Regions from separate parts of the Nonomuraea sp. NPDC049378 genome, predicted to be linked through region 2. Evidence: predicted binding sites of a transcription regulator. Region 2 holds the regulator's gene; the other holds the start of a gene.
The links. Region 2 encodes HspR, which represses chaperone genes until heat shock. Its sites were predicted from a motif close to ANTTGAGTCNNNNNGACTCAANT; they were not measured.

Region 1: the regulator HspR is predicted to act here: its motif matches at 4,409-4,431, upstream of lon (endopeptidase La).

Annotation. Positions count from the first base shown of each region.
Region 1 covers NZ_JBVJHP010000005.1:156,463-171,811, forward strand. The annotation lists gene ACZ6SA_RS12825 (RNA-guided endonuclease InsQ/TnpB family protein) at 13-1,203, opposite strand; gene ACZ6SA_RS12830 (transposase) at 1,122-1,361, shown strand; gene ACZ6SA_RS12835 (hypothetical protein) at 1,324-1,767, opposite strand; gene ACZ6SA_RS12840 (response regulator transcription factor) at 1,847-2,506, opposite strand; gene ACZ6SA_RS12845 (sensor histidine kinase) at 2,503-3,999, opposite strand; gene lon (endopeptidase La) at 4,445-6,802, shown strand; gene ACZ6SA_RS12855 (MarR family winged helix-turn-helix transcriptional regulator) at 6,904-7,341, opposite strand; gene ACZ6SA_RS12860 (methionine ABC transporter ATP-binding protein) at 7,719-8,696, shown strand; gene ACZ6SA_RS12865 (methionine ABC transporter permease) at 8,693-9,349, shown strand; gene ACZ6SA_RS12870 (MetQ/NlpA family ABC transporter substrate-binding protein) at 9,360-10,181, shown strand; gene ACZ6SA_RS12875 (hypothetical protein) at 10,316-10,900, shown strand; gene ACZ6SA_RS12880 (AMP-binding protein) at 11,015-12,550, shown strand; gene ACZ6SA_RS12885 (S1C family serine protease) at 12,773-13,993, shown strand; gene ACZ6SA_RS12890 (ABC transporter permease) at 14,060-14,800, opposite strand; gene ACZ6SA_RS12895 (ABC transporter ATP-binding protein) at 14,793-15,349, opposite strand, start outside.
Region 2 covers NZ_JBVJHP010000002.1:502,480-517,828, forward strand. The annotation lists gene ACZ6SA_RS07325 (30S ribosomal protein bS22) at 1-9, opposite strand, end outside; gene ACZ6SA_RS07330 (helix-turn-helix domain-containing protein) at 182-385, opposite strand; gene ACZ6SA_RS07335 (phosphatase) at 692-1,480, opposite strand; gene ACZ6SA_RS07340 (acetoin utilization protein AcuC) at 1,496-2,659, opposite strand; gene ACZ6SA_RS07345 (sensor histidine kinase) at 2,784-3,911, shown strand; gene ACZ6SA_RS07350 (response regulator) at 3,908-4,579, shown strand; gene ACZ6SA_RS07355 (ABC transporter ATP-binding protein) at 4,660-5,550, shown strand; gene ACZ6SA_RS07360 (ABC transporter permease) at 5,547-6,290, shown strand; gene proC (pyrroline-5-carboxylate reductase) at 6,295-7,089, opposite strand; gene ACZ6SA_RS07370 (proline dehydrogenase family protein) at 7,150-8,031, opposite strand; gene ACZ6SA_RS07375 (hypothetical protein) at 8,090-8,548, shown strand; gene dnaK (molecular chaperone DnaK) at 8,783-10,657, shown strand; gene grpE (nucleotide exchange factor GrpE) at 10,657-11,247, shown strand; gene dnaJ (molecular chaperone DnaJ) at 11,269-12,447, shown strand; gene ACZ6SA_RS07395 (heat shock protein transcriptional repressor HspR) at 12,451-12,801, shown strand; gene clpB (ATP-dependent chaperone ClpB) at 12,807-15,349, shown strand, end outside.

The DNA.
Region 1 (15,349 bases), on a different contig from region 2:
GTCTGGTCCGCGTTAGGCAGCGTGACTCACTGCCCAGCCCGTTTCACCGCGTGCGGCGATGTTGCGGGCTGCGTTGACGTCGGCGTGCTCAGCGAAGCCGCACGACGTGCAGGAGAAGGTGGCCCGGCCGGGCCGGTTGCGCCGGTCCACGTGCCCGCACTGCGAGCACTGCTGTGAGGTGTAGGACGGGTCGACGTGGATGACGGCGACACCGGCCCGGGCCGCCTTGTAGGAGATGAAGCTCCCGAGTTGGTGGAAGCTCCACGCATGCAGCGTGACCCGCTGGGGCTTGCGAAGCCGTACCCGGTCGCGGATGCCTTGGAGGTCTTCCAGGGCGATCCCTTGTCCGGTGCGTTCCGCCTCGGTCACGATCTGCTTGGCGATGACATGATTGGTGTTGGCGGCGAACCGCGCCTCGGCCCGGCGCCGCTTTTTCAGCAGCCGCTTGGCCGATTTGGTGGCTTTGGCCTGCAATCGGCGGCGCAATGCACGATGCCGGTGGCGGACCGCGTTCAGCCCTTTACCGCAATGCCGGGTGCCGGTGCTGGTGGTGGCGATGTTGGCGATGCCCAGGTCCACGCCCAGGAACCCCTGCGGCGCGGCGGCCGGGACGTCGGGGACCTCGATGGTGGCGTGCAGGAACCACATCCGGTCCCGGCACACCAGATCTGACTCGCCACGCCGATGGGCGGCCAGCAGGGCCAGCTGCTGGTCTGAGCCGGTGAAGGCCACCCCTTTCAGCCGGCCGCCGGTCGTCCAGATCGACACCGTCCGCGCCTCGTGTTGCCAGGACAGGCACCGGTCGTCATACGGCTGAGCCGCCAGCGGCCGGAAGGAGACCGGCTTGGCTTCGGCCTTGACCCGGCGCGCCGATCCGGGCTTGCCCAGATTCCCGGCGGCCAGGTTGGCGTGCAGCGTGCGGTAGGCGTCGCACACCTTCTTGATCACATGCTGGGCGGCCTGGGCCGCCAGCCCGAACCCGGCCTTGATCTGATCGTAGGCGTGCCTGCGCAGATCGAAGTTACGGAAACAGTGGCGCTGGAACGCCAGTGCCGCGACCAGATTCGCCGCTCGGTTGGCGGCGTCCAGGGTGGCTTCCAGCGCCGCCGCCTGCTGCGGCGTTGGCAGCAGCTTCACCTGCACCACCAGTTTCACAATCGAACACACTATCAAGAAGTCCACGTCGCAGCGCGGGAACCCCAACCCCGATATCAGCGCTGCGCAAGGAGTTTGCGGTCCACATCCGCCGGTATCGGCAGGGCAGCCGGCTCTGGTCCCCCTCGTATGTCTCCGCGTCCTGCGGCGGGCCACCCCTGCCGATCATCAGGGAGTACATCGAGAACCAGAAGCGGCCAGGCTGAGCCACCCGCACAGACCGACTGTCAGAGCACTGCTCGGGCCTGGAGGCCCTCCCGCGCTGTCGTTTCCTCCCGGGCGTAAACGTAAACGCCCGGGGTTCCACGCCAGATCACGCTGAAGACCTCCTCGAAGCGCGGCGATCACCTGCTCGTCGGCCGCCGACCTCGGCCAGAACGACGGCTCGCCGGTGGAACCGGACGACACCGCCACGATGTCCCCGATCACGCCGTCCCTGCACAGGTCAGGGAGGGGATGGCGACGCGTGTAGGTCTCCTTGGTCGTCATCGGCGGCCGCGCGAAGTCCTGAGACGTACGGATCTTCCCGGGATCGATGGAGTTCTCCGCCAGAAAGGCGCGATAGGCGGGAACGCTCGCCGCCACCTGCTGGAAGAGCGCAACCGGGTCCATCAGCCGACTCTACGGCGAACCCGCCCCCAACGAAACGCCCACACCCGGTGCCTACCCGGTGGTGGCCGCCGTGAGCGTCTCATTCGCCGGGGCGGACCAGACCCGTCTCGTAGGCGAAGACGATCGCCTGGGCCCGGTCGCGCAGCCCGAGCTTCATCAGCACCCGCCCCACATGCGTCTTGACCGTCTGCTCGGCCACGAACAGCTTGGCGGCGATCTCCTGGTTGGACAGTGCCTGGGCGACCAGGGCGAGCACCTCCGTCTCCCGCTCGGTCAGCTCGTCGAGCCGCCGCCCGCCCGGCACCGGCCGTGGACCGCCGAGCCGGGCGAACTCGCGGATGAGCCGCTTGGTGATCGACGGGGCGATGAGCGCCTCCCCACCCGCCACCACCCGCACCGCCTCCGCGAGCTGCGCGGCCGAGGCGTCCTTGAGCAGGAACCCGCTGGCTCCCGCCCGCAACGCTTCGTAGACGTAGTCGTCGAGGTCGAACGTCGTCAGGATGAGCACCTTCGTCGACTCCTGGCGGGCGAGGATCTCCCTGGTGGCCTCGAGACCGTTCATGACCGGCATGCGCACGTCCATGAGCACCACGTCGGGATCGAGCTCGGCGGCCCGATCCACGGCCTCCCGCCCGTCGGCCGCCTCGCCGGCGACCTCGATGTCCGGCTGGCCGCTCAGGAACACGGTGAACCCCGTGCGCACCATCCCCTGGTCGTCGGCGATCAGAACCCGGATCAAGCGTTCTCCCTCGTCACGATCGGCAGCACTGCGCGTACCTCGAAGCCTCCACCGGACACGGGCCCGGCGTCGAGCGAGCCCCCGAGCAACGCCGCCCGTTCCCGCATCCCCACGAGCCCTTGCCCCGCACCGCGCGCCGTGTCCTGGCCTGGCCCGCGAGCGGCCTCGCCGCCCGCCCGACGTGCCCCGTTGCGGGAAGCCTCGTGCGGGACGTCGGCAGGGACATCAGCAGGGACATCAGCAGGGACATCAGCAGGGGCGCCGGAGCCGCCGGTGCCCGCGGCGCCGCCGGGGCCGCTGCCCGGACCGTTGGCCACGCACAACCGCAACTCGTTCCCGTCGCGGGTGATGTCCACCGCGACGGGCGCTCCCGGCGCGTGCCGCATCACGTTGCTCAGCGACTCCTGCACGATCCGGTACGCCGACAGCTCAACGGCGGGCGGGAGCCCGTCGATCGGGCCCGACCGCTTGACGAGCACGGCCAGCCCGGCGGCGCGGGCGTTGGAGAACAGCTCGTCGATCCGGTCGAGCCCCGGCTGGGGCGCGGTGTCGGTGCGGCCGTCCTGGTCGCGCAGCACGCCGAGGACCTGGCGCAGCTCCGCGATCGCCTCCAGCGACAACCCGCGGATCTCGGCCAGGCCCGCCTCCAGCTGCACCGGGTCGCCGGCCGCCTTGAGCGGCACCGCCTCCGCCTGGATCGCGATCACCGACATGTGGTGCGCGACCACGTCGTGCAGCTCGCGGGCGATGCGGGTGCGCTCGGCCAGCACGGCCTTGGCGCTCTCGGCGACCTGGGAGCGGAGCTCCTCGACCACGAGCTTGGCCGTGGCCGAGCGCCTGACTCGTACGTTGTAGCCGAACAGCACCGCGACGGCCGTGACGACCGATACGAGCGGCATCGAGTTGGGGTCGGCGATCCAGGCGGTGAGGACCGTGAGGATCCAGACGACCCAGGTGATCTGCCGGTCGCAGCGCACGGCCACGGAGTAGAGGACCAGCAGGTAGGCCACGATCACGGGGGGCGCGTAGGGGATGGCTCCTGGCGGCCCGGCCGTCTTGGCCACCCAGAGGACGAGAGGCATCGACACGAAGGCGACCCGCCACGCGGCCAGCGGCCACCGGTCGCGCAGCACCACGGGCAACGCGACCGCCACAGCGGTGAGGTAGGTGAGCTGCTCGCCGACCGGCAGCCGGGCCCGGAGACTCCAGTCGTTCACCATGGACTGGGTCACCCCGAACAGGGCGAAGGCCAGCGCCAGCTCGGCCAGCTGGAGGAGGTTGACCGTCCTCAGCGGCACGAGCACCGCCAGCCAGCGCGGCACGGTGAAGACCAGGCGGCGGGGGGACGGTGGCGGGTCGGCGTCACCCTGCCACAGGGCTCGCGCGAAGGGCCGCACCAGCCTCAGCGCCACATCGCTCGCCGGCCCGTCGCTCCACCGTGGCGAGTCACCCTTGACGTGCTCGTCGCCGGGCGCGGCGCGCGGACCCGTCACGGACGGGGCGCCAGGAGCTCCGCCGGGCCCTGCCACGGGCTCCGTCGTGGGCTCTGTCGTGGGCTCTGTTGTGGGCTCTGTTGTGGGTTCCGTCGTGGGTTCCGTCGTGGGTTCCGTCGCGAACGTCGAAGGCATCGTCGCGGGCATCGTCGCGGGTTCCGTCGCTGGTCCGGCGCCGGTCGTGCGGTCGGCTGCCTCGCCGGAGGCCGCGCGGGAACGGCCGGGACGCCGGCGGGCGAGGTCGCGGGCGCGTCGGACGGAGATCACCTGGTCAAGCTTACGGTCGGGTCGTCGTCGGCCGCGTCACACCAGGGGTTGATCCCGCTGTCGCCCTCAGGTATCCGATTACATGCTTACGATCGCCGTGAGCGAACATCGGCAAGGAAGGGAACAATCCGAGGCTCCGATGAATTGAGTCGGATGTACTCAACCCTTTGGAGTTCGCATGAGTGAGAGCTTGATCCTTCCGGTCCTGCCGCTCGACGACGAGGTCGTCCTGCCGGGCATGGTGGTTCCGCTGGACCTGTCCGACTCCGACGTGCGCGCTGCCATAGACGCGGCCCGTGCATCTGGTGGCAACAAGCCGCGGGTCCTCCTCGTTCCCCGCATCGACGGCCGTTACGGCGCCATCGGCGTGCGCGCGGTGGTCGAGCAGGTCGGGAGGCTTCCGGGCGGCGAGCCCGCAGCCGTGGTGCGCGGCGTCGACCGCGTCCGCGTGGGCACCGGCACGACAGGCCCCGGCGCCGCGTTGTGGGTCGAGGCCGACACGATCGACGCCGTCGCCGCCGGCGAGCGCGCCCAGGAGCTGGCCAGGGAGTACAAAGCGCTGGCCACGACGATCCTGCAGAAGCGCGGGGCCTGGCAGGTGGTCGACCAGGTCAACCAGATCGACGACCCCTCGGTGCTGGCCGACAGCTCCGGCTACACCCCCTGGCTGAGCAGGGCGCAGAAGGTCGAGCTGCTCGAGGCCGCCGATCCCGCCGACCGGCTGGCCAAGCTGGTCGAGTGGTCGCGCGAGCACCTCGCCGAGCTCGACGTCGCCGAGACGATCCGCAAGGACGTCCAGGAGGGCATGGAGAAGCAGCAACGCGAGTTTTTGCTGCGCCAGCAGCTCGACGCGGTGCGGAAGGAGCTGAAGGAGCTCAACGGCGACTCCGAGACCGAGGAGGAGGACTACCGCGCCCGCGTCGAGGCGGCCGACCTGCCGGAGAAGGTGCGCGAGGCCGCGGTCAAGGAGGTCGACAAGCTGGAGCGGACGCCCGACCAGTCCCCGGAGACCGGCTGGATCCGCACGTGGCTCGACACGATCCTCGACATCCCGTGGAACGACCGCACCGAGGACACCTACGACATCGCAGGCGCACGGGCCGTGCTCGACGCCGACCACACGGGCCTGTCCGACGTGAAGGACCGCATCATCGAGCACCTGGCCGTGCGCAAGCGCCGCCAGGACAAGGGTCTCGGCGTGGTGGGCGGCCGCCGCAGCGGCGCCGTGCTCGCGCTGGCCGGTCCTCCCGGAGTCGGCAAGACCTCGCTGGGCGAGTCCGTGGCCCGGGCGATGGGGCGCAAGTTCGTCCGCGTCGCGCTCGGCGGCGTGCGTGACGAGGCGGAGATCCGCGGTCACCGGCGCACCTACGTCGGCGCGCTGCCCGGCCGCATCGTCCGCGCGATCCGCGAGGCCGGCTCGATGAACCCCGTCGTCCTGCTCGACGAGGTCGACAAGGTCGGCGCCGACTACCGCGGCGACCCCACGGCCGCCCTGCTCGAGGTGCTCGACCCGGCCCAGAACCACACGTTCCGCGACCACTACCTCGAAGTCGAGCTCGACCTGTCCGACGTGCTGTTCCTGGCCACGGCCAACGTCCTGGAGGCCATCCCCGGGCCGCTGCTGGACCGGATGGAGGTCGTCACGCTCGACGGCTACACCGAGGACGAGAAGGTCGCGATCGCCCGCGACCACCTGCTGCCCAGGCAGCTGGAGCTGGCCGGGCTGACCGCCGAGGAGGTCACGGTCGAGGAGGCGGCGCTGCGCAGGCTGGCCGCCGAATACACCCGCGAGGCCGGCGTGCGCTCCCTGGAGCGGTCGGTCGCGAGGATCCTGCGCAAGGTGACCGCCAAGGACGAGCTGCCCGTCACGGTCGGCGAGGACGACCTGGTCGGCTACATCGGGCGGCCGAGGTTCGTGCCGGAGTCGTCACTGCCCGAGTCCCGCCAGCGCACCTCGGTGCCGGGTGTGGCCACCGGCCTGGCGGTCACCGGCGCCGGCGGCGACGTGCTCTACGTGGAGGCGTCGATGGCCGACCCGGAGACCGGCGAGACCGGCCTCACGCTGACCGGCCAGCTGGGCGACGTGATGAAGGAGTCGGCCCGGATCGCGCTGTCCTACCTGCGCTCGCACGGCGCGGAGCTGGAGCTGCCGGTCACCGCGCTGAAGGACCGTTCGGTCCACGTGCACTTCCCCGCGGGTGCCGTCCCCAAGGACGGCCCCTCGGCCGGTGTGACGCTGACGACCGCGCTGGCCTCGCTCCTGTCGGGGCGGCTCGTCCGGGGTGACGTGGCCATGACCGGCGAGATCTCGCTGACGGGGCGGGTGCTGCCGATCGGCGGCGTCAAGCAGAAGCTGCTGGCCGCGCACCGCGCGGGCATCACCACCGTCCTCATCCCGGCCCGTAACGAGCCGGACCTGGACGACGTGCCCGAGGAGGTCCGCGACGAGCTGACCATCCACGCGGTCAGCGACGTGCGCGAGGTCCTGGATCTCGCGCTCACCCCGGCTCAGGTCGCCTCCTCCGTGGCGGCCTGACCCCCACCGCCCGCCGTATCCGAACATGTCCGGGTACGGCGGGCGGCGTGTCTGCGCCCGTTCGGCGGCGGGATGTCGTACCCGGCCCTGGCCGGGGAGTGTCAGTCCCGGCCGTGTGAGCCGTCCGTCACCAGCAGGGCCTCCAGCTGCGTCAGGAGCGAGACCGCGCGTTCGGCGTCCTCCCCGTCCGGTACGGCCCGGCGTACCACCTCCGCCACGGGTGTGGTGGCCCGGCGGAACAACGCCTGCACGGTGGTGTCGGGGACGCGCACCCGGGTGCGCCGGCCGTCGTCCGGGTCGGGTTCGGTGGCCAGCAGGCCGCGCTCGCGCATCCGGGCGACCGAGGCCGACACGTGGCTCTGGGCGAATCCCGTGCGGGCGTGGATCTCGCCGACCGTGCTCCCCGGATGGCGCAGGACGTCCTCGAAGACCGCCTCCTCCCCGGGGGTGAACATCGGCTCTCCCTCGTCGCCCGTCGACATCGACAGCTCCACCAGCCGCCGCCCCAGCCTGCGCAGTCTCGCGGTGTTCATGACCATGGCAGGACATTATATCGCTACCGATGCATCTCCAGCGATATAAATCGCGAAGTGACACGAATCACGCGCCGACCGGGGAATGGGGGCATCTCGCCGCGTCGTTAGCAACCGCGTGAACGAGGCATACGCGAACGACCAGGGCGCCCGCCGGGGCGCCTCGTGTTGTCGCATGCGTATGGGGCGAATGCCGGCCCGTTAGAGCACCCCGTCCGCCCGTTCTCCTCGAAGGTCCTCATGATCACACCAGGTTTCGTGCTGCGCAGGCTGAGCCACCTGCCCTTCCACCCGGGCATGCGCTGAACGCCGGCCACCTGCTGTTCGATCCTGTACGTTTCCGCGGCCCCGACGACGGCCGCCCTCAGTGGTGGGGATGATCCGTGATCCAGGCTTCAGGCCTGCGCAAACACTATGGCGAGACCGTCGCCCTGGACGGTGTCGACCTGCACGTGCGCGAAGGCGAGATCCACGGCGTGCTCGGCCAGAGCGGCGCGGGCAAGAGCACGCTGCTGCGCTGCGTCAACCTGCTCGAACGCCCCACCGCGGGCACCGTCACGGTCGCGGGCCAGGATCTGACCGCGCTCGGCGACGGCGAGCTGAACCGGGCCAGGCAGCGCATCGGCATGATCCACCAGCACTTCGCGCTGCTCTCCTCGCGCACGGTCGCCGGCAACGTCGCCTTCCCGCTGGAGGTCATGGGCGTGCCGCGGGCCGAGCGCCGGCGCAGGGTCGCCGAACTGCTGGCCCTCGTGGGGCTGGACGGGCGCGGCAAGGACCGCCCCCACCAGCTCTCCGGGGGGCAGAAGCAGCGGGTCGGCATCGCGAGGGCGCTGGCGGGAAACCCGTCGGTGCTGCTGTCGGACGAGGCCACCTCCGCCCTCGACCCGGCCACCACCCAGTCGATCCTCGCCCTGCTCAAGCGGCTCAACACCGAGCTGGGCCTGACGATCCTGCTCATCACTCACGAGATGGACGTCGTCAAGACGGTCTGCGACTCCGTCGCCATCATGTCGGAGGGACGCATCGAGGAGTCGGGGGCCGTCGCCGACCTCATCAGGACGCCGGGTTCCCGCCTGACCAGGGAGATCTTCCCGCTGCCCGAGCCCGCCCGGCCCGGCGTGGTGACGCTGACGTTCACCGGTGACCCGGGCCGGCCGGTCGTGTCGGAGGTCGTGCGGAAGTTCGACGTGGACGTCAGCATCCTGGGCGGCTCGATCGAGGAACTGGCGAGCGGATCGGCCGGGCGGCTGCGCGTCGCGCTCGACGGAGCCGAGACCGGTGCGGCGCTGGCGTACCTGCGTGACTGCGGGCTGATCGTCGAGGTCGCGGGGGAGACCAGGGAAGGCAGGGCCGCATGACCTGGGAGGAGATGCTGCCCCTGCTGTGGCCGGCGACGGTGGAGACGGCGCAGATGGTCGGCTGGTCGACGTTGTTCACCGTGCTGTTCGGGCTGCCGCTCGGCGTGGCGCTCGTGGTGTTCGACCGCGGCGGGCTCCGGCCGATGCCGGCGCTGAAGCAGGCGCTCGGGTTCGTGGTCAACATCGGGCGCTCGCTGCCGTTCATCGTGCTGATGATCGCGATCATCCCGTTCACCCGCCTCGTCGTCGGCACCACGATCGGCACCGCCGCCGTGGTGGTGCCGCTCACGGTCGGTGCGGTGCCGTTCTTCGCGCGGCTGGTCGAGACGGCCCTCAGGGAAGTCGGTACGGACGTCGTCCAGGCCGCCCAGGCCATGGGCGCCGGCCGCGCGGCGATCGTGCGCAAGGTGCTGCTGCCCGAGGCGCTGCCCGGACTCGTGGCGGGCCTGACCGTGACCGTGGTCGCGCTCATCGGCTACTCCGCCATGGCCGGCACGATCGGCGGCGGCGGGCTGGGCGACCTGGCCATCCGGTACGGCTACCAGCGGTTCGAGACGCTGGTGATGATCGTCACCGTCGTGGTGCTCATCGTGATCGTGCAACTCCTGCAGAGCCTGGGCGACTGGGTCGCCAGGCGCCTATCGCACAAGTAAGGAAAGAATCATGAAATTTGGTCGCATTGTGGGTGCGGTTGCGCTGGCGTTGTCGCTCGCCGCATGCGGTACGTCACAGTCCGCCACGAAGGAAGCCGAGTCGGCCGACAGCGTGCTCAAGATCGGCGCCAGCCCGGTGCCGCACGCCGAGATCCTCGGCTTCGTCAAGGAGAACCTGGCCCCGGCCGCCGGCCTCAAGCTGGAGGTCGTGGAGTTCACCGACTACGTGCAGCCGAACACGCAGCTCGACGAGGGCCTGCTGACCGCGAACTACTTCCAGCACAAGCCGTACCTCGACGACTTCAACTCCTCCAAGGGCACCGAGCTGGCCTTCGCCGCGCCGGTCCACCTGGAGCCGCTCGGCCTGTACTCGAAGAAGATCACCGAGCCGCAGGCGCTGCCGGCGGGCGCCACGGTCGCCGTCCCGAACGACGCCACCAACCTGGGCCGCGCGCTCAAGCTGCTGGCCGACCACGGCATGGTCAAGCTGAGGGACGGCGCGGGCACCGCCGCCACCGAGCGCGACGTGACGGAGAACCCGAAGAACCTGCGCTTCCAGCCGCTGGAGGCGGCGCAGCTCCCGCGCTCGCTGGAGGACGTCGACGCCGCGGTGATCAACGGCAACTACGCGATCGAGGCCGGGCTCAAGCCCGCGTCGCAGGCGCTGGTGCTGGAGAAGGGCGAGGGCAACCCGTACGTCAACGGCCTGGTCGTGCGGGCGGGCCACGAGAAGGACGCGAACATCGTGACCCTCGGCAAGCTGCTGCGGGACCAGCGGGTCAAGGATTTCATCCAGCAGAAGTACGCCGGCTCGGTGATTCCCGCAGAATGATATCGAGAACGCGTGTGACGGCCGGGAATAACGGGTGATCAATGCCATTGCGGTGGCAAGTCATTTGTAAGCGGCGCGCAATCCGCCGGGCGTATTAAAACAGGGTCAGCAAAACCTCTCCCGAGGAGGCCCAAGTGCGATTCGTCTCGCGAATCATGCTCGGCGTCGTCGCCGCCCTTCTGGTGGCGCTCATCGCTCCTGCCGCCGCGAACGCGACGGCAGGCGGCACGGCATCCGAAACCCGCTCCTACTACGTGAGCTGGGGACCTTATGACTCCACCGACCACAAGGCCGAGGCATCCGGCCACGTGGCGGTCGACAAGAAGCGCGTCAAGCACTGGTACGTGAAGTGGGTGCCGGTGAAGAAGCAGGTGTGCTGGGAGGACCGTAAGGGCCACAAGCACTGCAAGTGGGTCGTGAAGAAAATCAAGAAGCACGTGTGGCAGTGGCGGTACGACCACTCCTACACCGTGCGCAGCACCCTCTCCAACCACAAATGGTGGGGCCAGAACAAGTGCGCGTGGGAAACGTTCAAGGTTGTGCGTGAGGACGGTTCCTCGTATGTCGAGCGGTTCCGCAACTGCGACAGGCACCCGAGGCGCTTCTCCTTCCACGCCACGGACGTCGACCACATCTACGTGGACGTGAGCAGGGGCGGCCGTCACCACCCGGCCGGCCACCACAGCGGCTGGCAGGACGTCTTCCACGCGGGCGCCTGACACGGCGGCGTAGGAGCCGCGGCCTCGACGACGGGGCCGCGGCTTCGCCATGCCGGAGGAAGCCCGCGAATCGGGTTATGGCGGGAGGGCAGGCGACCGAATACTGTTCTGTTCATGTATCCGGGAGCCATCGCAGCAGCCACCCCAGACAAGCCCGCTGTGATCATGGCGGGCTCCGGGAAGGTCGTCACCTACCGCGAGCTGGACGAGGAGTCGAACCGGCTGGCCCACCTGTTCCGCGCGGCGGGACTGCGGCCGGGCGACCACATCGCCTTCATGCTCGCCAACCATCCGCTCTTCCTGGCCATCGCCTGGGCCGCACACCGCTCGGGCCTGTCCTACACGCCCGTCAGCTCGCGGCTGCAGGCCGACGAGCTGGCCTACATCGTCGGCAACTGCGGCGCCCGCGTCTTCATCTCGAGCGCCGACCTGGCCGGCGTCGCCACCTCGATCGTCGACGCCACGCCGGGCGTCGAGCTGCGGCTCATGCTCGACGGCGTGGCCGACGGCTTCGCGTCGTACGAGGAGGCGGTCGCGAAGCAGCCGGTCACCCCGATCGCCGACGAGTGCCTCGGGGCGGACATGCTCTACTCCTCCGGCACCACGGGGCGGCCGAAGGGTGTCAAGACGGCCTCCACGCACGGCCCGCTCACCGAGCCCGGGATGTTGTTCAAGCTCATCGAGGCCCTCTTCGCGCCGTCGTCCGGCAGCGTCTACCTCTCGCCGGCGCCGCTCTACCACGCCGCGCCGCTGCGCTACTCCCTGACGTTCCAGCGGCTCGGCGCGACGGTGGTGGTGATGGAGCGCTTCGACCCCGAGCAGTACCTGGCGCTGGTGGAGAAGTACGGGGTGACGCACTCGCAGCTCGTGCCGACGATGTTCATCAAGATGCTCAAGCTCCCGCCAGAAACCCGCGCAAAATACGATATTTCCTCGCTCAAGTATGCGATCCACGCCGCCGCCCCCTGTCCCATCCCCATCAAGGAACAGATGATCGACTGGTGGGGCCCGATCATCCACGAGTACTACGCGGGCACCGAGGGCAACGGCTTCCTCTACGTCGACTCCGAGAACTGGCTCCGGCGCAAGGGCACCGTCGGCCGCTCCCTGCTCGGCATCGTGCACATCTGCGACGAGGACGGCAACGACCTGCCGCCGGGCGAGCACGGCACGATCTACTTCGAGAACGGCGGCCGCTTCGAGTATCACGGCGACCCCGGCAAGACCCGCGCGGCGCAGGACCCGCGGGGGAGGGGCTGGACGACCCTGGGGGACATCGGCTACCTGGACGCCGACGGCTTCCTGTACCTCACCGACCGCCGCTCGTACATGATCATCTCGGGTGGGGTGAACATCTACCCGCAGGAGGCCGAGAACGTGCTGTCGGTGCATCCGAAGGTCGCCGACGTGGCGGTGTTCGGCGTGCCGGACGAGGAGATGGGGGAGCAGGTCAAGGCGGTGGTCGAGCCGGCGTCCATGGCCGAGGCGGGCCCAGGGCTGGAGGCGGAGCTGATCGCGTACTGCCGCGAGCGCCTCGCGCACTACAAGTGTCCCAAATCGGTCGACTTCCGCGAGGAGCTGCCCCGCCACCCGACGGGCAAGCTCTACAAGCGCCTGCTGCGGGACGAGTACTGGCCGGCGCGAACGTAAAAGTTCGGCCACGGTCGGAAAGCGCCGGCGGCGGCCGCGAGCAGGGCAGGGCCGCCGTCCGCGAAAAATTTCTGACCACGATCTCGCTCCCTGCGACCGGCCCTTGACCAGCGGTGATAAACGACATGTCAAAGCGCCCCGACGCGGCCGATCACGACCTTAAACGGCTCTTACGCGTGACTTGGCACTCTTGAGTCATCGGGACTTGAGGGAGATGGACGAATGGACGCGAACGAGCCTCGCGAGCAGAGCACCGGCGGGTGGAGCCAGTTCGGGGCCACCCCGCCGTCCGCCGGGGGCTTTCCCCGGCGCGACACGATCAGGATGGAGCAGCCGCCGCCCCCGCCGCCCGCGCCGCCGAAGAAGCCGGGTTTCTCCGCCGGCAGGAAGGCGATCGCCGGGCTGGCACTGGCCGCGGTGGCCGTCGGCGGCGGCGTCGTGGGCGCCGCCGTGGCCACCTCGTTCCAGCCCGAGCCGGTCGCCAGCACCGGAACGCCGAGCCCCGTCTTCAAGCCCGCCGCCGACCAGCTGACCGTCGCCGACGTCGCGGCGAAGGTGCAGCCGACCGTGGTGATGATCAAGGGCCAGACCCGTGAGGGCTCGGGAGTCGTGCTGTCGGAGGACGGCCTCATCCTCACCAACAACCACGTGGTGGAGCCCGGCGGCGGGCAGATGACCGTCAAGTTCAGCGACGGAAAGACGGCCAAGGCCACCGCCGTCGGCACCGATCCCGCCACCGACCTCGCGGTCATCCGCGCGGAAGGGGTCTCGGGGCTGCCCAAGGCCACGCTCGGCGACAGCGACAAGCTCAAGGTGGGCGACGCCGTGCTCGCCATCGGCAGCCCTCTCGGCCTGGCCGGGTCGGTCACGGCGGGCATCGTCAGCGCGCTGGACCGTACGCTGACCACCGGCGACGAGCCGCGCCAGCAACTCCCGCCGGGCTGGCCCCAGCAGCAGCAGGAGAGCAGCGGCACCACGATCGGCGGGGCGATCCAGACCGACGCCTCGATCAACCCGGGCAACTCCGGCGGCGCGCTGGTGAACGCCGCGGGCGAGCTGGTCGGCATCAACACCGCGATCGCCTCCGAGGCGGCCGGCGGCGGCGTCGGCTTCGCCATCCCGGTCAACACCGCCAAGCAGGTGTCCGAGCAGCTCATCACCAGTGGCAAGGTCACCCACGCCTTCCTCGGCGTGAGCGTCACCGACGCCACCGGCGACGTGCCGGGCGCCCTGGTCCGGCAGGTCACGGCGGGCAGCCCGGCGGAGAAGGCCGGTCTGCAGGAGGGCGACCTCATCACCAAGATCGCCGGCAAGGCGGTTGACGGCGGAGATACTGTGGTGGGACAGGTCAGAGGTTTCAAACCCGGCCAAGAGGTCAAGATCACATATATGAGGGACGGCAAGGCCGGCGAGGTCACCGTCACCCTCGAAGAGAAAAAATAACAAGGACCCCCTCATGGACGGGTGTGCCGTTGAGATCGCTGCGGACTCGGCGGCACACCCCCCATATCAGGAGAATCGGCGGCCCTCGTCGCGGCGGTAGGCCCATCCGGCGGCCACCGCCGCGGCCACGGTCCACACGGCCAGCATGACCACCGAGACCAGGTCAGGGCTGGAGCCCGCCGTCACCGCCCACAGCAGCTCGGCCGCGCCCCTCATCGGCGTGTACGGCGAGACGACCCCGATGAAGTCGGGCAGGTAGGCCGGTGGCACCAGCAGCCCGCCGAGGATCGCGAGCGGGAAGAACAGCAGCTGCGACACCGCGATCACGGCCTTCGACGGCAGCACGTAGCCGAGGAACAATCCCATCAGCATGAACGGGATCCCGCAGGCGACCAGCACGCCCAGCCCGGCCAGCAGCCTGAGCGGCGTGATCGTCGCCTCCGTCAGGAACGCCGCCACCAGCAGCACGGGCACCACCGAGGCGAGCATGACGGCCAGCGTCGACACCATCCGCCCGGCGAAGCGCGGGAACGGGCCCGCGGGAAGCGTGCGCAGGTAGGCGTTCCACGGTTGCTCGCGGTCCGTGGCGACGGCGATGCTCAGCCCGATCAGCGCGCCGGACGTCGCGCCGAAGAACATCATCGACGCCGATGCCATCGTGGCCGCCTGGGCGTGGTCGCCCGCCATCGGCACCACGAACGCCACCATGGAGATGGCCGGGAACAGCGCGCTGGCCAGGAGCCCGATGGGCACCCTGATCTGCTCGGTCATGAGATAGCGGGTGTGGGCGGCGACCATGCTAGACATGCGCGGCCTCCTTCGAGGTGATGGCGAGGAACGCCTCTTCGAGCGTGGTGGGCTTGATCTCGAGACCGGTGAACGGCGTGCCGCCCGTCACGAGCTCGACGACCAGCCGGTCGGGGTCGGTGGTCACCAGGCTGACCCGGCCGTCGCCGTCGCGCTCGGCGCCGAGCACACCCGGCAGCCGCGCCACGTCGGGCAGGTCGGCGGTGAAGGAGACGCGCCGCACCCCCACGATGTCGCGTACGGACTCCATCGTGTCGTCGGCCAGCACGCGCCCGTGGCCCACCACGACGACCCGCCTGGCCAGAGCCTCGATCTCCTCGATGTAATGGCTGGTGACGAGCACGGTGCCGCCCTCGTCGTGGAAGGAGGCGATGCCGTCCCACAGGGAGCGCCTGGCCTCGACGTCGAGCCCGGTCGTCGGCTCGTCGAGGAAGACCAGCTCGGGGTTGCCGGTGAAGGCCAGCGCCACGGCCAGGCGCCGCTTCTGGCCGCCGGACAGGCCGCCGACCTGCCGCTTGACCAGGTCGCTCAGGCCGAAGCGGGACAGCA
Region 2 (15,349 bases):
AGAGCCCACGGGACCCCCAGGTCGTGACTAAGTCTGAACGGAGTGCGAGCGCACACCGGCTCACAGACTACCGGCGATCGGCGGTAGATCGCCCATTGGGGGGTGAGCACCCGGTCGCGTCTTATGGCGACCGGGCCTCTCCCGCGACAGCACTCACGACATGGTCGTCCACGTCGCTACGCTAACCAGCCTCGATGTAGGCCTCCCGCAGATAGTCGTGTACCGCCTGCTCAGGCACCCTGAACGACCGGCCGACTCGGATGGCCGGCAGCTCGCCAGAGTGGACGAGCCGGTACACCGTCATCTTGGACACCCTCATGACCGTGGCCACTTCAGCAACGGTCAGGAACTTCACCTCACTGAGAGGTCTTTCGCCTGCACCCATCGGACGCCTCTTCCGCACGTGTTTACGGGTTATCCCCACTGGTGCCATTGCTCACGCACGTGTACTGCCGTCAGCGTAAGTCGGGACTCCGAGTGCGCAAACCCCCTATTTTCTCAGTCAACGGAGCCGCCTGTCAGCCGAACCAGCAAAATCGCTGGCCAGCAGCCGGGCCGAGCACCTCACCCGGACGTTGGAACTGTCCAAGTTGCCACACATAAGAGTCGCCGGAGCGCCGCCAAAAGTTGGCAAAGGGACGGCGAGCCTCTTGGAATGCAGGCGCGAAAAGACGGTATGGGGAGGACCGAATTAGACGTGAAGGGCTCGTGAGACCAGAGTGACGAGCCGCTCCGTCAACGGAGCGTAATATCGCGGTAGCACATTGTCGTCAAGTGGCACTACTACGTCAATCTTCCCTTCAGCCTCACCGACGAACAACCCCGGGTCATTGCTGTCGGCGAACCCCACAGTGGGCGCACCTGCCTCTCCCGCCGCTCCTGCCCAGCCGTGGTCGGCGATAACCAGATCGGGCAGCTCGCCGTCAAGCTCGGAGAACATGTGGCGCATCGGGTCGGCGTCGTGGGTGTGCACGAACCCGCCCTTGTCGTCGAGCATCGCGACGCCCTGCAGATAGCGGATCTGCCGCGGCCGGGCGAACCCCGACCCGGAGTACGTCCAGCCCTCCCCCGGGGTCAGCAACCGCGCGCCGCGCTCGGCGCAGAGCCTGGCCAGCGGCAGGTGCACGGCGAGCAGGCCGGTCGGGTGCCCGGTGGCGAACAACACGGACGGGCAGGGCCGCGACAGCACGGCGGCGACGCGCTCGGCCATGGCGTCGACCGCGTCGATCGTCAGGTCGGGGTCGATGGTGTCCTGGCCCCAGCGGTGCGACGGGTCGGAGACCACGCCTGCGGACTTCGCCATCAGCGCCAGGATGTCGCGGTAGGACCACGGCTGGTCGAACGTGAGCCCCAGCATGTAGTAGGGATCGCCGTTGGCCAGGGAACTGTAGTGGTCGAGGTTGTTCTCGCGGGAGGTCGCGACATCGCCGGCGATGCGGCTCTGGACAAGGTGCTCTCGGAGTTCGTCGCGGCTCAGCACTGCTTTTCTTCCTCGTCAGGGCAGGGGGTCGAGCCCGTGCAGGGGGAAGACCGCGTTTCGGGTCGCCATGATCGCACGGTCAATGGGGTCAGATGGGTCATAACCACCGGAAAGGTCGTTGAATTCCGGATGGCGCCCGTCGGTCATGGTCAGCGGCGCCGTCTCGCCGGTGCGATCGCGTACGAACTGGCGCCACTCCGCGCCCGTCGGCGTGGCCGGATCGATCGGATGGCCCGCCAGCTCCGCGATGAGATGTGTCCACGCCCGCGGCACCACCTGCACCAGCTCGTAACCGCCGCCGCCCGTCGCGATCCACCGGCCGCCCGCCGTCTCGTGAGCCAGGCGGTGCAGGGCGGAGTAGGCGGTGCGCTGGCCGTCGAGGCTGAGCATCAGGTTGGCCAGCGGGTCGAGCGCGTGGCTGTCGCAACCGTGCTGCGTCACCAGGATCTCCGGCCCGAACTCGCGCAGCAGCGGCGGCACGACCGCGTCGAAGGCCCGCAGCCAGCCGGGATCGCCGCAGCCGGCGGGGAGCGCCACGTTGACGGCGGTGCCGTCGGCGCCGGTCTCATGAGGGAACCCGGTGCCGGGGAACAACGTGCGCGGGCTCTCGTGCAGGCTGATCGTCAGGACCCTCGGGTCGTCGTAGAACGCCGCCTGCACGCCGTCGCCGTGGTGCACGTCCACGTCGACGTACGCGATGCGGCCCGCACCCTGGCGCAGCAGCCACGCGATCGCCAGCGCGGGATCGTTGTAGACGCAGAACCCGCTGGCCGTGGCGGGCATCGCGTGATGCAGCCCGCCCGCGATGTTGACGGCGTGCTCGGCCGAGCCCTCCCAGACCGCGCGGGCGGCGGCCAGCGAGGCGCCGGCGATCAGCGCGGAGGCGTCGTGCACGCCCTTGAACGCGGGGTTGTCGGTGGTGCCGAGCCCGGCGCCGAGATCGGGCCGGCCGTCGGCGGACACGCGCCTGACGGCCTCGATGTAGTCGCGCTCGTGGACCATGGCCAGCTCGTCGTCGGTGGCGGGCACGCATCCGGCCACCTCGACCTTGTCGAGGACGCCGAGCTCGCGGGCGAGCGCCATGGTCAGCTCGACCCGCACGGGGGCGAGCGGATGGCCGGGGCCGAAATCGTAGGAGGTGAGAGCGTCGTCCCAGATCACCTGTGTCGACCGGCTCATGCCACCCCTCCGCGATCGCCCTGTCCCGCCGACGTTACCGCAGCGCAGACACCTCGTTGTAGCCCGGGTTCATCCGGTGGACATCTCCCCGCGACCGCACCGATTCGTGACTTAGTGTCTTAGCGTGCGCCCAGCACGGTCCTTACTCAGGCTCATCCGCTTCTTCCGGCGTCCCAAGGTCTTCGACAGGACGCTGGTGATCGTGCTCGGCTCCCCCGGGATCATCGGGATCCCCGTCATGCTCGTCATGGAGAGGACCGCGCTCGCCCTGACCGCGCTGCCGTACCTGGTCGCCGTCATGCTCCTGCTCATGCGGCGCCACCGGCCGGTCCTGGTCACCGCGCTGGTCACCGCGATCAACGCGGTCGGCGTGACGGCGGACGTCGCGCCGTCCAGCAACGTCCCCGCGCTCATCGCCTACTACAGCCTGGGCCGCTACACCGCCGGCCGCACGACCGCGATCGCCTCCGCGGCGGCGATCGTCGCCTACGCGACAGTGCTGGAGCTGGACCAGGTCAACGGTGGCTGGGTCGCGGCCCTGTTCAACATCGGCGTGCCCGTCGGGGTCGGGCAGCTCGTCCGGCTCAGGACCGAGCTGAACGAACGCGGCAGGCGCGACGCCGCCGACGCCGCGGTCCGCGCCGAGCGGCGGCGCATCGCCAGGGAGCTGCACGACGTGGTCGCCCATCACATCACCGTGATCAACGCCCTGGTCGGCGGCGCCAGGGCCACGCTGCCAGCCGAGCAGGAGGTCACCAGGGACGCCCTGGAAAGCGCCGAGCAGACCGCCCGCCAGGCGATGTCCGAGATGCGCCGCCTGCTCGACGTGCTCAGGGCCGACGGCCAGGAAGGGCCGGACGCCGCCACGGGGGTGGGGGCCGAGCGGCTGCCCACGCTGATCAAGGAGGCCAGGTCGGCGGGGTTGCCCGCGCACCTGACCGTCAAGGGGGAGCCCGTCGCGCTGCCCGCCGTCGTGGACCACGCGGTGTACCGGATCGTGCAGGAGGCTCTGACCAACACGCGCAAGCACGCACCCGGCGCGCGGGCGAGCGTGCGGCTCGCGTACGAACCGGACGCCGTGGAGGTCGAGGTGGTCGACGACGGCAGCACGAAGGGGACCGGGTCGCCGGGGTTCGGGCTCGGAGGCATGGCCGAGCGGGTGGCGCTGTGCGGCGGCCAGCTCTCCACAGGGCCCCGCGCCCCGCAAGGAGGTTTCCGCGTACACGCCCGCATCCCCCTGGAGACACCGTGATCGAAGTGCTGCTGGCCGACGACCATGCGCTGGTGCGCGTGGGCTTCAAGCTGATGCTCGACGCCCAGCCGGACATGTGTGTCGTCGGCGAGGCCGGCGACGGCGAGCGGGCGGTGCACCTGAGCCGGCGGCTGCGCCCCGACGTGGTGCTGATGGACCTGCACATGCCGGGCCTCGACGGGGTTCGCGCGACCGAGCTGATCACGTCGGAGCTGCCGGAGGTCCGGGTGCTCGCGCTGAGCACGTTCGACCTGGACGAGAACGTGGTCGCGGCCCTCAGGGCGGGCGCGGGCGGCTTCCTGCCCAAGGACGTCTCCCCCGAGGAGCTGATCGAGGGCGTGCGCGTGGTGCACCGGGGGGAGTCCGCCGTCGCGCCGCGCCTGCTCACCAGGCTGATCGGCACGTTCGTACGGGCTGCAGGAGCCCTGGACGCGGGCCCCCGGCGCCCGGCGCCCGCCGGGGTGGCCGCTCTGACGGAGCGCGAGCGGGAGATCCTCGTGCTGATCGCCCGCGGCCGGTCGAACGCCGAGATCGCCGCGGCCCTGTCCGTGTCCCCCTCGACCGTCAAGAACCACGTGACGAACCTGTTCGCCAAGATCGGCGTCAGGGACCGGGCGCAGGCGGTGATCGTCGCCTACGAGGCGGCGCTCGTCCACCCGGGAGAGTAGGACCAGGCTCCCAGACCCCCGCGCGGGAAGCGGTTCCCGCGCAGGAGGCACACGACCTCGCGCGACGGCACGCTGGGATCATGACCGCGATACGGGCAACGAACCTGAGCAAGCGCTACGGCAAGACCGTAGCCGTGTCGGACCTGTCGTTCGACGTCGAGCCCGGCCGGGTGACCGGTTTCCTCGGCCCCAACGGCGCGGGGAAGTCCACGACCATGCGGATGATCCTGGGGCTCGACCGGCCGTCGGGCGGCACGGCGCTCGTGGACGGGCTGCCGTACGCCGAGCTGCGACACCCGCTGCGCAAGGTGGGCGCGCTGCTGGACGCCAAGGCGGTGCACGGCGGGCGCAGCGCCCGCAACCACCTGCTGGCCATCGCGCAGAGCAACGGCATCCAGAACGGCCGGGTGGACGAGGTGCTGGAGGCCGTGGGCCTGCGCGAGGTGGCGGGGCGCCGGATCGGCGGGTTCTCGCTGGGCATGTCGCAGCGCCTGGGCATCGCCGCCGCGCTGCTCGGCGACCCGGAGATCCTGCTGTTCGACGAGCCCGTCAACGGGCTCGACCCCGACGGCATCCTGTGGATCCGCACGTTCATGCGCGAGCTGGCGGCCGAGGGCCGCGCGGTGTTCGTCTCCAGCCACCTGATGAGCGAGATGGCGCAGACCGCCGACCATCTGATCGTGATCGGCAAGGGCATGCTGATCGCCGACACGAGCGTGGAGGAGTTCATCGGGCGCAGCTCGCAGGGCTACGTACGGGTGCGCTCGCCCCGGCTGGCCGAGGTCGCCGAGCTGATCAAGGTGGGCGAGCTCCACCACGACCACCTGCGGGTGACCGCGATGAGCCCGGTCGAGATCGGCACGCTCACCGCGCGGGCCGGGATCCCGCTGGCGGAGCTGACGTTCGTGCAGCCCTCGCTGGAAGCGGCGTACATGGAGCTGACCAAGGACAGCCTGGAGTTCACCTCATGATCGACATCCTCAGGTCCGAATGGACCAAGATCCGCTCGGTCCGCTCCACGATGTGGACGCTGGCCGTCACCGCAGTGCTGATGCTGGGCATCGGCACGCTCATCGCCTCCGCCGCCAGGGGCTCGACCGAGGACGCCATCCCCGGCGCCCAGACCGTCATGCTGAGCCTGACAGGCATCATGTTCGCGTCGCTGTCCATCGCCACGCTGGGCGTGCTGGTGATCTCCAGCGAATACCGTACGGGCGGTATCCGCACGTCGCTGATGGCCGTGCCCAGGCGGATGAGCCTGCTGACCGGCAAGATCGTGGTGTTCACGGTCACCTCCCTGGTCGTGTGCACGCTCGCGTCGGCCGCCTCGCTCGCCGTGGGCGTCGCCATCACCCAGCCGCCCTCGCTCGACATGGCGGAGGCCGTGCGGGCGGTGGTGGGCTGCGGCCTTTACCTCACCGCGTGCGGCCTGTTCGGGCTGGCGCTGGGCACGCTCGTACGCCACACGCCCGGCGCGATCGTCTCGGCCATCGCGCTGATGCTGGTGCTGCCCCAGATCGCCGGCATGCTGCCGGGCGAGGTGAGCCGGACGGTGGCCGACCATTTCACCACCAACGCGGGCATGCAGGTGGCCGTCCCGCTGGTCCGCAACGCCTCGCTCGGCCCGTGGAGCGGCTTCGGCGTCTATCTCGCCTGGATCGCCGTGACCATGATCGTCGGCGCCGTGTTGCTGCGGCGGCGTGACGCCTGAGCGGTCAGCCGGAGGCGAGCTCGCGGCCGCGGTCGCGAGCCGCCTCGATGGCGGCCAGGAACGCGGCCCGCACGCTGTGGCGCTCGAGCTCGGCGATGGCCGCGATCGTGGTGCCGCCAGGAGAGGTGACGGCCTCGCGCAGGATCACCGGGTGCTCGCCCGAGTCGCGCAACATCACAGCGGCGCCGACGATGGACTGGGTGACCATGTCGAGCGCGGCCGCCCGCGGCATGCCGAGCAGGATGCCCGCGTCGACCATGGCCTCGACGAGGTAGAAGAAGTAGGCGGGGCCGCTGCCGGAGAGCGCGGTGGCGGCGTCCTGCTGCGACTCGGGGATGCGCAGCACCTTGCCGACGGGGCTGAGCAGCGCCTCGGTGAGCTTGAGATGCTCCTCGCCCGCGTGCGCGCCCGCCGAGATCACGCTCATCGCCTCGTCGAACTTGATGGGCGTGTTGGACATCACCCTGACCACGGGCACCTCGACGCCGAGCCGCTGCTCCACGAACGACGTCGTGATGCCGGCCGCGGCGGTGATCACCAGGCGGTCGGCGGGCACGTAGGGGGCGATCTCGGCCAGCAGCGTGGCCATGTCCTGGGGCTTGACGGCGAGGACCAGCGTGTCGGCCGCCTTGGCCGCCTCGGAGTTGGTGACGGTGCGCACGCCGTAGGTCTCGCGCAGCGCCTGCGCCCGCTCGGCCCTGCGCGTGGTGGCCATGATGTCGCCGGGCATGAAGCCGGCGCGCAGCAGCCCGGACAGCAGCGCCTCGCCCATCTTGCCCGTGCCCAGAATCGCGATCATTTCCGCCCCTCGAGGAATAGACGCTGATGCAGCTTACCGGCCCGTCCCCGGCATCGCGGGCTAGCCCCGCGACAGCAGGGAGCGCAGGAAGAAGGCCAGGTTGCGGGGGCGCTCGGCCAGCCGGCGCATCAGGTAGGGATACCAGTCGGCGCCGTAGGGGACGTAGACGCGCATCGTGAAGCCGAGGGCAGCCAGGCGGGCCTGCTCGTCGGGGCGCACGCCGTACAACATCTGGTATTCGAAGCCGGCCGGGTCGCGGCCGTCGAGCACGGCGAGTGTCGAGGCGATGCGCACCAGCCTGGGGTCGTGGGTGGCGACCATGGGATAGCCGGCGCCGGCCATCAGCACTTTCAGGCAGCGTACGAACGAGCGGTCGATGTCGGCGGTGGAGGTGTAGGCGCCGGGAGCGGTGTAGGCGCCCTTGCACAGCCGCACCCTGGCGTCGCCGAGCTGCTCGCAGCGGTCGAGCGAGTCGGGCAGGTAGGCCTGCACCACCACGCCCACGTCGGGGTGCTCCTTGCGCAGCGCGGCGTGCACGGCGTGCAGCATGGCGATCGTGTCGTGCTCCTCCGCGTCGAGCGTCACGGTGACGTCCCTGGCCGCCGCGGCCCTGCAGATGGCCGCGGCGTGGTCGAAGGCGAGCTCCTCCGACAGCCGCAACCCGAGCGCCGTGAGCTTGACCGAAACGTCGGCGCCCGCCGGCAGCAGGCGGAGCAGCGACAGGTAGGCGATCACGGTGTCCTCGGCCTGGACCCGGCCGGTCACATCCTCGCCGAGGTGGTCGACGGAGACGCGCAACCCCCTGCGGGACAGCTCGTCGACCGCGCCGCCGACGTCGCCGGCGACATAGCGCCTGACCACATCCCTGGTCAGCGGCGACGCGGCGATGAGGCGCTCGGCGCGCCGGCTCTTGGAGACAGCGAGCAATGCCTGACGGAGCACATGACCAGACTATGGTGAACCGGCGGCCGGCGGGATCCGTGGTAGGGGTATGCGGACAATGACAGCGCCCCTTCTGGCCGGATGTCTGATGCTGGCGACGAGTTGCGGCACGGCCCAGCCTGCCGAGCGGGTCTCCTCCCCCAGCCAGGACAAGCCGCCCGTCGTGTCCAACCCGGTCGGCACCGTGCCCAGCAAGGCGCCCCCGAAGGGCCCCAAGCAGGTCAAGCCGACGGGCGACGCCATCAACGTGCACAAGGCCCGCTGGGCCAAGGCCAAGCCGGTCGCCAAGGGCAAGGAGCTCCAGCTGACGTGGGAGTCGGGGGTGGAGCCCTGCACGGTGCTGGACCGCGTCAAGGTCAAGGAGACGTCCAAGCGCGTCACGGTCACCCTGTACGAGGGCACGTCCCCCAAGGCGAAGAACGTCTCCTGCATCATGATCGCGATCGAGAAGACCACCACGGTCAAGCTCAAGAAGCCGCTCGGCGAGCGCAAGGTGGTGGACGGCGCCAAGCCGTAACGCGAGCAGCCCGCCCCGCGAACCCCCGGCGACGCACCCCCGCGGCGCCGGGGGTTTCGCTGTGCGCGGAACCTCAGAACCCGCTGCCCCGTTGCGCGTGATGTGGCCTTTGTTGCGGGAATGTCTCGGCGCTCATGAGGGTTGAGTCGAGTAGGCTCAAGTCGTTTGCCAAAGACGACACACATCCGTTAGCTTGAGTCTGCCAGACTCAACTTTGACCACAAGGACTCACTCATGGCACGTGCGGTAGGTATCGACCTTGGGACGACCAACTCCGTCGTCTCGATCCTCGAGGGCGGTGAGCCCACCGTCATCGCGAATGCGCAGGGCTCGCGGACCACGCCGTCCGTGGTCGCCTTCGCGAAGAACGGCGAGGTCCTGGTCGGCGAGGTCGCCAAGCGCCAGGCGGTCACCAATGTGGACCGGACGATCCGGTCGGTCAAGCGGGAGATGGGCACCACCTGGTCCCAGGAGATCGACGGCAAGAAGTTCTCGCCGCAGCAGATCAGCGCCTTCGTCCTGCAGAAGCTCAAGCAGGACGCCGAGGCCTACCTGGGCGAGAAGATCACCGACGCGGTGGTCACCGTCCCCGCCTACTTCAACGACGCCCAGCGCCAGGCCACCAAGGAGGCCGGCACGGTCGCGGGCCTCAACGTGCTCCGCATCATCAACGAGCCGACCGCCGCGGCCCTCGCCTACGGGCTCGACAAGGAGCAGGACCAGACCATCCTGGTCTTCGACCTCGGCGGCGGCACCTTCGACGTGTCCCTGCTCGACGTCGGCCAGGAGGACGGCCACGGCTTCGTCGAGGTCAAGGCCACCTCCGGCGACAACCACCTCGGTGGCGACGACTGGGACCAGCGCGTCGTCGACGAGCTCGTCAAGCGCTTCCAGAACGCCCACGGCGTCGACCTGGCCAAGGACAAGATGGCCCTGCAGCGCCTGCGCGAGGCGGCGGAGAAGGCCAAGATCGAGCTGTCCAGCCAGTCCGAGACCAACATCAACCTGCCCTACATCACGGCCTCGGCCGAGGGTCCGCTGCACCTCGACGAGAAGCTGACGCGCTCCGAGTTCCAGCGGCTGACGGCCGACCTGCTCGAGCGGACCAAGGGCCCGTTCAACCAGGTCATCAAGGACGCCGGCATCAAGGTGGCCGACATCGCCCACGTGGTGCTCGTCGGCGGCTCGACCCGCATGCCCGCCGTCTCCGAGCTCGTCAAGGAGCTGACCGGCGGCAAGGAGCCCAACAAGGGCGTCAACCCCGACGAGGTCGTCGCCATCGGCGCCGCCCTGCAGGCCGGCGTGCTCAAGGGCGAGGTCAAGGACGTCCTGCTGCTCGACGTGACCCCGCTGTCGCTGGGCATCGAGACCAAGGGCGGCATCTTCACCAAGATCATCGAGCGCAACACGACGATCCCGACCAAGCGCTCCGAGGTCTTCACCACGGCCGAGGACAACCAGCCGTCGGTGCAGATCCAGGTCTACCAGGGCGAGCGCGAGATCGCCTCCTACAACAAGAAGCTCGCGACGTTCGAGCTGACCGGCATCGCCCCGGCGCCGCGCGGCATCCCGCAGATCGAGGTCACCTTCGACATCGACGCCAACGGCATCGTCAACGTCTCCGCCAAGGACCTGGGCACGGGCAAGGAGCAGACGATGACGATCACCGGCGGCTCCGCGCTGCCGAAGGACGACATCGAGCGGATGATGCGCGAGGCCGAGTCGTACGCCGAGGAGGACAAGAAGCGCCGCGAGGAGGCCGAGGTCCGCAACAACGCCGACGGGCTCGCCTACCAGACGGAGAAGTTCCTCCGCGAGAACGACGACAAGGTCCCCGGCGAGATCAAGACCGAGGTCAACGACGCCCTGGCCGAGCTGAAGAAGGCTCTGGAGGGCACCGACACCGACGTCATCCGCACCTCGGCGGAGAAGCTCGCCACCGTCAGCCAGAAGATGGGTTCGGCGATCTACGCCCAGAGCCAGGGCCAGCAGGCCGGCGGCGAGGGCGCCCCGCAGGACGCCGCGTCCGGTCAGGAGGGCCAGAAGGCCGATGACGACGTGGTCGAAGCCGAGATCGTCGACGAAGACCAGCCGAAGAAGGACAAGTGATGCCGGCGCGTGAAAACGGGCACGAGGAGCCAGTGATCCGCGACAACCGCAAGATCGACCCCGAGACGGGCCAGGTGCGCGAGGCCCCGGCCGACGAGCAGGAGGCGCCCGCCGAGGCGCCGCAGGCGCAGAACGGCGAGCTGGCGGCCCAGCTCGCCGAGCGGACCGCCGACCTGCAGCGGCTGCAGGCCGAATACACCAACTACCGCAGGCGGGTCGAGCGCGACCGGGTGGCGGTCCGCGAGCAGGCGGTCGCGGGGGCGCTGACAGAGCTCCTTCCCGTGCTCGACGACATCGGAAGGGCCCGCGACCACGGCGAGCTGACCGGAGGCTTCGCGAAGGTGGCGGAGTCCCTGGAAGCGGTGCTCACCAAGCTGGGGCTCAGTCCCTTCGGACAGAAGGGCGACCCGTTCGACCCGACGGTCCACGAGGCGCTGATGCACAGCTACTCGACCGAGGTGACCGAGCCGACCGCCGTCGAGGTGCTGCAGCTCGGCTACCGGATGGGCGACAGGGTGCTACGCCCGGCGCGGGTGGCCGTCGCCGAGCCCGAGGACGCCACTCCCGCGTCCGATGACGACGACAACTGACACGAGGACGAAGGGCCGTAGATGAGCACCAAGGACTACTTGGAGAAGGACTACTACGCCGTCCTTGGTGTGCCCAAGACCGCCACCGCCGACGAGATCAAAAAGGCCTACCGGAAGCTGGCCAGGCAATACCACCCCGACACCAACAAGGGCGACGCGACCAAGGAGACCAAGTTCAAGGAGGTCTCCGAGGCGTACGACGTCCTGTCCGACAGCAAGCGCCGCAAGGAGTACGACGAGGCGCGCACGCTGTTCGGGTCCGGGGTGGGCGGCCAGCGGGCCGGCGGCGGTGGCGGGTTCCCGTTCGACTTCGGCGACCTGTTCGGCGGCACGGCGCAGCCGGGTTCCGGCGGAGGCGCGGGTGACCGGCTCGGCGACCTGTTCGGCGGGCTGTTCAACCGGGGCGGCTCCACCCGCACCTCGACCACGTCCAGGCCGCGGCGCGGCCAGGACGTCGAGTCCGAGGTGACGCTGACGTTCACCGAAGCGGCCGAGGGCACCACGGTGTCGCTCAGGCTCACGAGTTCGGCCGCCTGCGCCGCGTGCACCGGCACGGGCGCCAGGGCGGGCACGACCCCCAGGGTCTGCCCCACCTGTGAGGGCACCGGGGCGGCCAGCCGCAACCTGGGCAACTTCGCCTTCTCCGAGCCCTGCCGCGACTGCAAGGGCCGCGGGCTGATCGTGGACGACCCGTGCCCCGTGTGCGAGGGCAACGGCCGGGCCAAGAGCACCCGCACCATCCAGGCCCGCATCCCCGCGGGGGTGGCCGACGGCCAGCGGGTCAGGCTCAAGGGCAAGGGCGCCCCGGGCGAGAACGGCGGCCCCGCCGGCGACCTCTACATCCAGACGCACGTCAAACCGCATGCCGTGTTCGGCCGGTCGGGCGACAACCTGACGATCACCGTCCCGGTGACGTTCACGGAGGCCGCTCTGGGCGCCGAGATCAAGGTGCCCGTCCTCAAGGGCATGCCGGTGACGCTGCGCATCCCCCCGGGCACGCCCAACGGCCGCACGTTCCGCGTGCGCGGCAGGGGCGTCACCCGCAAAGACGGCACCAAGGCCGACATGCTCGCGACAGTCGAAGTGGTGGTGCCGAAGACGCTCGACGACAAGTCGCGCGAGCTCCTCACCGAGTTCAACACCGCCAACGCCAGTGAGGACCCACGCGCTGAGCTCATTCAGCGAGCCAGAAGCGAGTAGCCGATGGACGCCAACTATTTCGACCTGTCAGATGACACACCCGTTTATGTGATCTCGGTGGCCGCGCAGCTGTCGGGGCTGCATCCCCAGACCCTGCGCCAGTACGACCGGCTGGGGCTGGTCAGCCCCGGCCGCACCGCGGGGCGCGGCCGCCTCTACTCGACACGCGACATCATCCAGCTCCGCGAGGTGCAGCGGCTCTCCCAGGAGGAGGGCATCAACCTCGCGGGCATCAAGCGGATTCTCGAGCTCGAGAACGAAGCGCTGCGGCTGCGGGAGGAGGTTCACCGCCTGCGTGCCGAGATGCGGATGGTCCGAGCGCTGATCCGCTACGAGCTGCCACCGGGGGCCTAGAAAAGATGGACTACAAGCTCACCCAGAAGAGCCAGGAGGCGCTCTCGGGTGCCATGCGGCGTGCCGCCGCCGAGGGCAACCCCGAGATCGCCCCCGTTCACCTGCTCACCACGCTGCTCTCCCAGACCGGCGGCACCGCCGTACCGCTGCTCGAAGCCGTCGGCGCCGACTGGCGCGCGCTGCGGGCGCGGGCGGAGGAGCAGCTGGCAACGCTGCCGAAGGCGCAGGGCGCGACCGTGGGGGCGCCGTCGAGCTCGCGCCACCTCCTGACGGTCATGAACACCGCCGCCCAGCACGCCAACCGGCTCGAAGACCTCTACGTCTCGACCGAGCACCTGCTGGTGGGCCTGGCCGCCGACGGCGGACCCGTGGCCGACCTGCTGAAGGCTCAGGGCGCGACGCCGCAGGCGCTGCTCGACGCCTTCGAGAAAGTACGCGGCCACGCCCGCGTCACCAGCGAGACCCCTGAGGACACCTACCAGGCGCTGGAGAAGTACGGCGTCGACCTGACCGAGCACGCGAGGGGCGGCAAGCTCGACCCGGTCATCGGCCGCGACTCCGAGATCCGCCGCGTCATCCAGGTGCTCAGCCGCCGCACCAAGAACAACCCGGTGCTCATCGGCGAGCCGGGCGTCGGCAAGACCGCCGTCGTCGAAGGGCTGGCCCAGCGCATCGTGGCCGGCGACGTGCCCGAATCGTTGCGCAACAAGCGGCTGATCTCGCTCGACCTGGGCGCGATGGTGGCGGGCGCGAAATACCGCGGCGAGTTCGAGGAGCGGCTCAAGGCCGTGCTCTCCGAGATCAAGGAGAGCGACGGGCAGATCGTGACGTTCATCGACGAGTTGCACACCGTCGTCGGCGCGGGGGCCGCCGAGGGCGCGATGGACGCCGGCAACATGCTCAAGCCCATGCTGGCCCGCGGCGAGCTGCGCATGATCGGCGCTACCACGCTCGACGAATACCGCGAGCGCATCGAGAAGGACCCCGCGCTGGAGCGCCGCTTCCAGCAGGTCTACGTGGGCGAGCCCACGGTCGAGGACACGATCGCCATCCTGCGCGGGCTCAAGGGCCGCTACGAAGCCCACCACCAGGTGCAGATCGCCGACAGCGCGCTGGTGGCCGCCGCCGCGCTGTCCGACCGCTACATCACCAACCGCTTCCTCCCCGACAAGGCCATCGACCTGGTCGACGAGGCCGCCTCGCGGCTGCGCATGGAGATCGACTCCCGTCCCGTGGAGATCGACCAGCTCCAGCGCAACGTCGACCGGATGAAGATGGAGGAGCTGGCGCTGTCCAAGGAGACCGACGAGGCCTCCGTCCAGCGGCTCGAACGCCTGCGCCAGGAGCTGGCCGACCGCCAGGAGGAGCTCAACGCCCTGGTCGGCCGCTGGGAGCACGAGAAGGCCGGGCTCAACAAGGTCGGCGAGCTGAAGAAGCAGCTCGACGAGGCCAGGAGCGCCGCCGAGCGGGCCCAGCGCGACGGCGACTTCGAGGCCGCGTCCCGGCTCATGTACGCCGAGGTGCCGCGGCTGGAGCAGGTGCTGAAGTCCGCGTCCGAGGCGGCGCAGCCCGACAACACCATGGTCAAGGAGGAGGTCGGGGCCGACGACATCGCCGAGGTGATCTCGTCGTGGACCGGCATTCCCGCGGGGCGGCTCCTGGAGGCGGAGACGGCCAAGCTGCTGCGCATGGAGGAGGAGCTGGGCAGGCGGCTCATCGGCCAGCAGCAGGCCGTACAGGCCGTTTCCGACGCCGTACGCCGCAGCCGGGCCGGCATCGCCGACCCCGACAGGCCGACGGGCTCGTTCGTGTTCCTCGGGCCGACCGGTGTGGGCAAGACCGAGCTGGCCAAGGCGCTGGCGGAGTTCCTGTTCGACGACGAGCGGGCGATGACCCGCATCGACATGAGCGAATACTCCGAGAAGCACAGCGTGGCCAGGCTCGTCGGCGCGCCCCCCGGCTACGTCGGCTACGAGGAGGGCGGCCAGCTCACCGAGGCCGTCAGGCGGCGCCCGTACACCGTGGTGCTGCTCGACGAGGTGGAGAAGGCCCACCCCGAGGTGTTCGACATCCTGCTGCAGGTGCTCGACGACGGGCGGCTGACCGACGGCCAGGGCCGCACGGTCGACTTCCGCAACACGATCCTGATCCTCACCTCCAACATCGGCTCGCAGTTCCTCGTCGATCCCAAGCTGGAGAACGGCGCCAAGCGCGAGGCCGTCATGGGGGCGGTGCGCAACTCGTTCAAGCCGGAGTTCCTCAACCGGCTCGACGACGTGATCCTCTTCGACGCGCTCGGCTCCGAGGAGCTGGCACGCATCGTCGACCTGCAGGTCGACCGCCTGGCGCAGCGCCTGGCCGACCGCAGGCTGACGCTGGAGGTCACGCCGGCGGCCCGCGAGTGGCTGGCGCTGACGGGCTACGACCCGATGTACGGCGCCCGCCCGCTGCGCCGCCTGGTCCAGTCGGCCATCGGCGACAAGCTGGCCAAGGCGGTGTTGTCGGGCGAGATCGCCGACGGCGACAAGGTCATGGTGGAGCTCGGCGA